DNA from 4 places in the Paenibacillus sp. VTT E-133280 genome. Region 1 is predicted to be linked to each of the others. Evidence: predicted binding sites of a transcription regulator. Region 1 holds the regulator's gene; each other region holds the start of a gene.
What was found. The regulator Rex, encoded in region 1, represses fermentation and respiration genes when NADH is low (regulators of the CRP and FNR family bind a similar motif). The targets are predictions, from matches to a motif close to TTGTGAAATATTTCACAA.
Positions count from the first base shown of each region.

Region 2: the regulator Rex is predicted to act here: its motif matches at 863-880, upstream of CA600_RS19165 (formate/nitrite transporter family protein).
Region 3: the regulator Rex is predicted to act here: its motif matches at 1,176-1,193, upstream of CA600_RS15845 (DUF1641 domain-containing protein).
Region 4: the regulator Rex is predicted to act here: its motif matches at 1,143-1,160, upstream of CA600_RS08265 (cytochrome ubiquinol oxidase subunit I).

Region 1 covers NZ_NFUX01000052.1:7,171-9,380, reverse strand. The annotation lists gene CA600_RS20815 (amidohydrolase) at 1-995, opposite strand, end outside; gene CA600_RS20810 (redox-sensing transcriptional repressor Rex) at 982-1,635, opposite strand; gene dinG (ATP-dependent DNA helicase DinG) at 1,767-2,210, opposite strand, start outside.
Region 2 covers NZ_NFUX01000045.1:54,106-56,315, forward strand. The annotation lists gene CA600_RS19160 (FAD-dependent oxidoreductase) at 1-709, shown strand, start outside; gene CA600_RS19165 (formate/nitrite transporter family protein) at 985-1,812, shown strand.
Region 3 covers NZ_NFUX01000034.1:10,156-12,365, forward strand. The annotation lists gene CA600_RS15840 (DUF2785 domain-containing protein) at 263-1,102, shown strand; gene CA600_RS15845 (DUF1641 domain-containing protein) at 1,326-1,769, shown strand; gene CA600_RS15850 (NAD(P)/FAD-dependent oxidoreductase) at 1,809-2,210, shown strand, end outside.
Region 4 covers NZ_NFUX01000013.1:47,001-49,210, reverse strand. The annotation lists gene CA600_RS08265 (cytochrome ubiquinol oxidase subunit I) at 1-1,029, opposite strand, end outside; gene CA600_RS08260 (cold-shock protein) at 1,252-1,482, opposite strand; gene CA600_RS08255 (cold-shock protein) at 1,575-1,775, opposite strand; gene CA600_RS08250 (S1C family serine protease) at 2,195-2,210, opposite strand, start outside.

The sequences.
Region 1 (2,210 bases):
GCCGTAGGATCACCACTTACACCTTTATGGATGAGTGCTGCAAGACGCATTTCTTCAAACATATCCAAATTATTATTACTTGCCGCTCCATCTGTACCCAGTGACACCTTCACTCCGGCCTTTAGAAGATCCGTAACTCGAGCAACTCCACTAGCCAGCTTAAGATTGCTTCCAGGGTTATGGGATACACCTACATCATGACGAGCCAGTATCTCGATCTCTTCATCATTCAAATGAACACCATGAGCGATTATAGACGGACGTGTGAACATTCCAAGCTTCTCTAAATGCGCTACTGGCCGCAGTCCGTAATCCACCACATTCTGCTCCACTTCGCGTTTCGTTTCGGACATATGGGTATGCATCGGTAAATTCAAATCATGAGCCGCCTGCACAAACTTAACAAAGAAGTCTGGTGGGCATGTATATGGGGCATGTGGCGAGATCATTGTCGTAATTCTACCTTCAGCCTTACCATGCCAGTTACGCGCAAAAGAAACCGCTTCCGCAAGCTTCTGATTTTGTACTTCTTCTGGACATAGACCGATTACGCCTCTCATTAGTACGGAACGAATACCTGATAATTCGACGACCTCCGCTACTCGGTCCATATGATCATACATATCCAGGAAGGTTGTAGTGCCACCTTTCAGCATTTCAAGTACAGACAAGGAGGTTCCCCAGTATACATCTTCTCCGGTGAACTTCTCTTCCATCGGCCACATCTTCTCCTGAAGCCACACCTGAAGCGCTAAGTCATCTCCATAACCACGAAGCAATGACATTGCGGCATGGCCATGCGTGTTTACCAGACCTGGCATAAACAACAGACGACTGCCATCAACAACTTGCACATCGTCTTCTATTAAAGGCTCTTCTTTTCCTATGTAAGTGATCAAATCATCTTCAATAGTCATATATCCACTAAGAACCGGCTCATCCGTTCCCGGAGTAAGAAAACGCCCGCCCTTGATAATCGTTTTATTGCTCTTCATTTCTGCTTTCTTCCTTTCCATCCTTCAAATAATAAGCAAGGCTTTGCAAATCTGTTGTAAAATCAGCAGCATGAACCCGGATATTCGATGGTGTTTTTAGAATCACTGGTGCAAAATTTAAAATCGCCTCAATGCCAGACTCAATGAGAATATCCGCTACATTCTGCGCTTCTGAATCAGGTACTGTAATTATCCCAATTCGAATACCTTGCTCACGAACCGTCTGACCAAGCTCCTCCATCGGTTGAACGGTAAGTGAGTTGATTTTCCGCCCTACCTTAGGCGCATAGGAATCAAATATAGCGGTAATCTTCATAGTATCTTTCAAATAAGCATTATAATTAGATAATGCATGTCCAAGGTTACCGGCACCCACTAAAGCCACATTCAGTTGTTGATCCAGCTTCAGAATATGACGGATTTTCTCAATAAGATAAGTTACGTCATACCCGATACCTTTTCTGCCGAAATCTCCAAAATAAGCTAAATCTTTGCGAATTTGAGCGGGATTCAAATCAAGTTTCTGTCCTAGCTCTTGAGAGGAAACGGTTAATATTTCACGTTTCTGTAGATCATTTAGGAAACGTAAGTACACAGGAAGTCTGCGAACAACGGCTTCTGATATTTTTTCCGATTTCATAATTTACCTCCTAATGTAAGTAATATTCTTTACTAACCTTATACTAATTCGTGTACCTCGTCTCAATGAAGAGCGGTATTCTTATACCGCCCTTCATTGTAGAGTGATTAATATGATCGATGACGTTCTTTTTAAGAAACGCCTCCGTCTTCCAACCACTCCGCTATACGAGGAACCATTTGATCCGTAAGCATATGCTCCATTTTTGGGCCAGGCAACGAATAGAGGAAATATTTCCCATAGTGAGATTCGATCACCCTGGTGTCATACACAATAACAATACCCCGATCTTGCGCTGTCCGCACCAGCCTTCCAAATCCTTGCTTAAAGCGAATAACCGCCTGAGGAACAGACAACTTCATGAACGGATTCTTTTTCTGGGCTTGTAATAACTCAGACTTCGCTTCCGCTAGGGGATGGTTTGGCGGTTGAAACGGGAGCCTCACGATGGCCAAGCATGTTAATGCTTCACCCGGAATATCAACACCCTCCCAAAAACTGCTTGTTCCTAACAGTACAGAGGCTGCACTGTCCTGAAAACGGCGGATCAGCTTGCTACGGCTGCCCCCCTCCAC
Region 2 (2,210 bases), on a different contig from region 1:
TGGTAAAGTTACCAAGGTTATCACAAGTGAAGGGGAGCATGAGACGGATCTTGTAATTCTCTGCATCGGCTTCCGTCCAAATACTGAGCTGTTAAAAGGTCAAGTGGATATGCTGCCAAATGGCGCAATTCTGGTCAATGATTATATGCAGACCAGTTGCCCAGATGTGTATGCCGCTGGTGACAGCTGCGCGATTCATTACAACCCTACAGGTAAGCACGCTTATATTCCACTGGCAACCAATGCAGTACGGATGGGCACATTGGTCGCACGTAACTTAGTGACAGAGACGATTCCTTATATGGGCACTCAAGGGACTTCGGGCATTAAGATTTATGAAGATAATATCGCTGCTACAGGTCTTACTGAAGAAGGGGCTAAGGCTGAAGGGATGGATGTAGAAACTACCATGATTATTGACAACTACCGTCCAGAATTTATGCCAACCTTCGAGCAGGTGCAATTAAAAGTGGTATTTGATCGCGCCACACGCCGCATTCTCGGAGCGCAAATCTTGTCCAAGACGGATTTGACGCAATCAATCAACACAGTATCTGTATGTATTCAAAATAAAATGACAATCGATCAGCTTGCCTTTATCGATTTTTTCTTCCAACCTCATTACAACAAGCCTTGGAACTTCCTGAATACAGTTGGCCTCGAATCGCTACCAGCATCAGTACCAAGCAAAGAGGCAGTAACCGTATAATTTAATTGCCTGTGAACAATAAAGGTGGGTAAACCGGAGCCATATATGGCTCCGGTTTTTTGTGATTGAAGCTGGTACTATTTACCTTTAAAATAATATGGAGCTTATTCTTACAAATGTAATTATGGATGCGCTTCGTTAAATTTGACATGTCAGTGAAAAGTTTCACTTAGTTTTTCATTAAGTGATAATTATCACGTTAATGTGTTTTATGACACGCTACAATGGTCGTAAAGGAACAAATTTTAAGTAAATAGATGAAGGGGATAGGAATCATGGCTTATAATAAACCGCAGCAGATTGCCGCAGTCACGGTCGAGAACGGCATAAAAAAGGCGCATAATCCTTTAAGCACCGTATTAATTCTGGGCTTTCTGGGAGGAGCGTTTATCGCGCTCGGATTTTTACTGGATATTCGCGTTATTGCTGGCGCACCACATGAATGGGGATCCATCGCTAACTTTATTGGAGCAGCTGTCTTCCCTGTTGGGTTGATTTTAGTACTGCTTGCAGGGGGAGAACTACTGACAGGCAATATGATGGCTGTGCCACTTGCTTTTATGGCTAAGAAGATATCCTTCTGGGAGGTTGTTAAGAATCTCGTATTGATTACCCTAAGCAATCTGGCGGGAGCTTTGTTTGTAGCTTACTTTTTCGGTCACGTAGTTGGTTTAACCTCTGACGGTGTGTATTTGGAAAAATTAGTGGAGATGGCAGGACATAAGCTTGAAGCAAACTTCTTTCCGGCATTTGTTTCCGGGATAGGTTGTAACTGGCTCGTAGCTTTGGCGGTATGGCTCTCCTATGGAGCAGATAACTTCAGTGGCAAAATCCTCGGCATCTGGTTCCCGACGATGGCTTTTGTAGCTATCGGCTTCCAGCACGTTGTAGCCAACATGTTCTTAATTCCCGCAGCTATTTTTGAAGGTTATTTTTCATGGGGAGAGTACTTTAACAATTTTGTTCCGGTATGGCTAGGCAACTTGACGGGTGGTGCAATCTTTGTTGCGGCAGCTTATTGGATGGCTTACCTGCGTAAAGAGCCTGCATCTATTCAGTCCGTGGACAGCATGTCCGGCAGCGGTGTAAAGAAACACGCCTAAACCTATCTTATAGAGCACTCCTTAGAATAGTCGAGGGGTGCTTTTTGCTGTATAGACAAATAAAATCCGCCGTGATGTCTCCGAGCTCGGGGGAACGAAATCGGATGCACGGCGAATTTTAAAAGGGGGAGTGTTTCTAGGCACTATTACCCCGGCTTTGTAATAATGAAACACTTCATTATCGTTCAGTCTACTTTACGGACGACAGCGGCAACTATAAAATATAAATAGATAATAAAAATAGGGCGGACAGTGGACGTGAACGGTGCCGCTTTTTTCTCAGCGACGTTAGAAGTTAGCCCTAAATAAGAAGTGAAGTATACTAATACTTTATCACGATAGCACGTCAATGCGTCTGCTTGCCCTGAACCCTGTTTTGGGATAATACTGGATGGAAT
Region 3 (2,210 bases), on a different contig from region 1:
AGTTATTCCTCCATATGTTATGTATTTGCTTGTTAATTATAAATAGGTGATATTTATAAATGAACTAACTATTAGTTACTAACTCAAAATAGCACAGTTAATTATATTCGTCAATGATTAAATTCACTTCATTTACATTCAGCTATCGAAGTACTTTGGAGTGTCGAAGAATAAATACTACGTTGTAAAATATTGGGATGTAAATTAGGATATTAGGATATGAAAAATTTAAATTGCTTTTATTAATGAAAGGGTGAGAATGTTGAACGATATTAGAGCGCAGTTGATAATAGACCTGCAAAGAATTGAAGAGAACGATTACGAGCTTAGAAGTGGGGAGCAATTAAGGGATTATGTGAAGTTGATGCTTGAGTATATAGGAGATCCACAGCCGGAACTACGTGATGACTTGATCTATTCCACCTTCTACAAATGGATTAACGAGAAACAATGGTTTAGTGATGCGGAGCTTCGTGAGCTGCTCCTGATTCTTCTTGATGAGCAGCATTTGTTCTATCACATTGGCAGTAAGGACGATCCGGCTGTGTTCACCAGAACATTTTCTGTACTGGTCGTTGCGCTTATTCTTCAGCGGCATAGGGAACAGGGGTTGTTAGATAGCGCTGCGTTTACAAATGTGAAGGAATCCTTAATTAGATATTATGAGGAAGAACAGGATTTACGAGGATTTACACCTGAAGCAGGCTGGGCACACGCTGCGGCCCATGGCGCAGATGCTTTGGATGAACTGGTACTGTGCTCAGAGAGTGATGCAACGATCCGGGAAGAGGTTCTGGCAGTCATCCAAAGGATGCTTTACAACGATCAGTACATATTTAGCGACGAAGAGGATGAACGGATCGCTACGATTGTAGCTACAATGATAGATCATCATTTACTTGCAGAGCTGTCTATAGTGGATTGGATCGGAAGTTTGGAGCAATGCGGAGGGTGGCCGCGAAGTCGTAACAAGTATGTGGCTCGTGTGAATACAAAGAATTTCCTTCGTTCACTTTATTTTAGGTTGCTTCCGAAGAAGAATCTGGATTTGGTATCCGTTATATTGAAGGCGGAAATGAATTTGAATGAATTTACTGAATAAGCATTTACTCAATAAGCATTTACTCAATCAAATGTGTATAAATGATATCAAGAATTTTAACTATCCCGTTTTAATGTAATAAAAATCACAAAACTTTAGAGAAATTCAAAAACTTTGTGACATTTATAACTTGATAAGTGCTATAATAGAAATATGGCGTCACAAGTTATTATTTTTTTATTACTACTAAGCAGCAAAGCTTATTTGCAGAGGAGATTCGGATATGTCAGAAACAATCACTCAAACAACCCCTGAACAAGAATCACCAAAATTAGCTGTCACTCAAGAACAAATGAATGTTCTGGAGCAGCTATTGAAACCTGAAGTTCAGGAATCGTTAACGGTTCTAGTGGAACAGTTGCCAAAATTAACAGAGCTTGCCGGCGTGCTCACAAAGTCATATGACTTTGTTCAAACTGTCGCTGCGGATGAAGTCTTGAAAAGTGATACGGTAAGTGCAATTAAAGAACTTGCTGAACCTGTGGTGCATTCGGCGAAGAATATGGCAGCTACAGTGATCGAAGCGCAAGATCGTGCGAATGAAAGCAAAGAAGTGATCGGTGTATTTGGTCTAATGAAGATGCTTAAAGATCCACAAGCACAGAAGCTTTTCCGTTTTGTAAATGCTTATCTTCAAGTCGCCGGCGAACGCAGTCAGCAGAAATAATATTTTTTATATCTCATTCGTAAGGACGGAGGAAACATCATGTCTAAACATATTGTCATTCTAGGAGCAGGTTATGGTGGTCTACTAAGCGCCTTAACTGTACGCAAGTACCTGAAGAAAGACGAAGCTAAAATTACAGTCGTTAACCAATATCCTACACATCAAATTATTACAGAATTACATCGTCTTGCAGCGGGTAGTGTTGCAGAGGGTGCTGTTGCTATGCCACTGGCTAAGCTTTTTGCCGGCAAAGATATCGACCTGAAAATCGCAAAGGTTAACTCTTTTTCTGTTGAGAACAAACAAATTACACTATCTGATGGTGTGACATTGTCCTATGATGCTCTAGTTGTGGGTCTTGGAAGCACTACGGCTTATTTCGGCATTCCAGGTCTTGAGCAATACAGTATGGTATTGAAATCGGCAGCGGATGCTAACAGA
Region 4 (2,210 bases), on a different contig from region 1:
TACAATCATTAACGTTCCTGCTAGAACCATGATCCGGAAACTCCAGAATGTCGTACGTACAGGTGGAATATAGTCACCGGGGCCATAGGTTTGCTCATACTCAGCCTGCAGCTCAAGCATACCTTTAACTTCACCGGAAAATTTACTGTATGAAAGGAAGCTCAGCATGTACGGAATTTGAAATTCACCCGTACTTTCTTGCTTCTCAGGATCAATATTTGCCCATACGGTCCAAGGTGCCGGGTCACCACTCTTACCCCACAGTCCTTCGGAAGCCGCCATCTTCATAGGTTGAGTTTCAACCAAATACTGTGCTTGCGCATGACCTGCCACTGCTACACCAATCGAAGAAATGATCCCTACGATCGCTGCAATTTGAAAAGATTTCTTAAAAAAAGATACATCTTGTTTCTTCAATATCTTGTACGCACTAATCCCCGTTACGAGGAAGGCGCCTGTTGCATACGCAGCAAGAACCGTGTGCGGGAATTCAACCAGCAATTGTCCGTTCGTAATCAGCGCGAAGAAATCATTCATTTCTGCACGTCCATTATTAATCGCAAAACCCACAGGATGCTGCATAAAAGAGTTCGCTGCTAGGATCCAGAAAGCAGATAACATCGTTCCGAATGCTACCAGCCAGATGGACAATAGGTGCACTCTCTTGGACACTTTGTCCCAGCCGAATATCCAGATTCCAATAAAAGTAGACTCCAGAAAAAAGGCTGCCAATGCTTCAACTGCAAGCGGAGCCCCGAAGACATCACCCACAAAACGTGAATAATCAGACCAGTTCATCCCGAACTGAAATTCCTGCAAAATCCCTGTAACTACCCCTACTGCAAAGTTGATGAGAAACAGCTTTCCCCAGAACTGCGCCATTCTTTTGTACTCTTCATTGCCTTTTCTAACGTACATGGTCTCCATAATCGCAATCAAGAGCGCTAGTCCGATTGATACCGGTACAAAGAAATAGTGGAATATTGTCGTCGACGCAAATTGTATACGCGACAGCATTACTGTATCCATATTTTTCCCTTCCTTCTCCCCTTTTCGTTAATTATATTGTGTCAAAAATTTAGACGTCGTTTTGTGATATATGTCACACAAAGGAGTGCTTTTAACGGTAAAATTCAAATGATTTGTGACAAAAATCACAATTTGCCTTAAAAAAGCAAAAAAAATAAGACGGTTTGACCGTCTTGAAGTTGTTCACTGCTCTATAACAAGCTTGACTCATAAAGGCATTGGTTAGGTAATGGAAATACCCTTCTTCAGCGATTTGAGATCGCCATTCGAATTAAGCAATTGTGGTAGCATCTTCGTGCTGCGAACCATTGGAGAGTCACATAGACGGCAAGAAGGCGCATGTTCAAATGCGAAATTATCCCTCATCCATCCGTTGCATCCATCATTGGTACACGCCCAAATCGCGGTATTTTCTTCCGGTATTTCTTCCAAAGGTTTCTTCCGGTAGTTCATTGCCGTTCCTCCCATCCTGTAAGTCAATAGTGACTAACTAGATATAAAAAGACCGTCCCAACTTTCACAAGCTGGGACGGTTTCTTCTATTATTACAGTTTTACAACGTTTTCGGCTTGTGGTCCACGGTTGCCTTGAACAACGTTGAATTCAACGCGTTGGCCTTCGTCCAAAGTTTTGAAGCCGTCGCCAGTGATTGCGCTGAAGTGAACGAATACGTCGCTTCCGCCTTCAACTTCGATAAAACCGAATCCTTTTTCTGCGTTGAACCATTTAACTGTACCTGTTTGCATGTGTGTTACCTCCACAAATTTAAATTAATATGTTCTTTTTATCTTCAAACAAAGAAAAAATTCACACATTGAAAAAGGTTGTATTACCGAATATAACAGCCCTTTTCAATGCGAAAATTAGGGACTAAATGTATGATTGATATCATATTACCACACCTGATTAGCAAAGGCAAGCTGGCATCCGTATATATCCGTTTCTACCCTAATAAGTATTACCTTCCAATGTAAGGGTTGCCAGTCAGCCCAAAATTCATTAAATCAGCTTATAACTGCCATATTTATCAAAAATTTAGAAGAAACAGATCCCCGATAGCGATACAGAGTATCGCTATTTCAGGAAGCTCTACCTTCTCAACTGAAGGGGTAGTCCGCTCTACTTGTCATTACTGCTATATCATTATATGCCGACTTCCAGCATATTATTCCTCTGGTTTT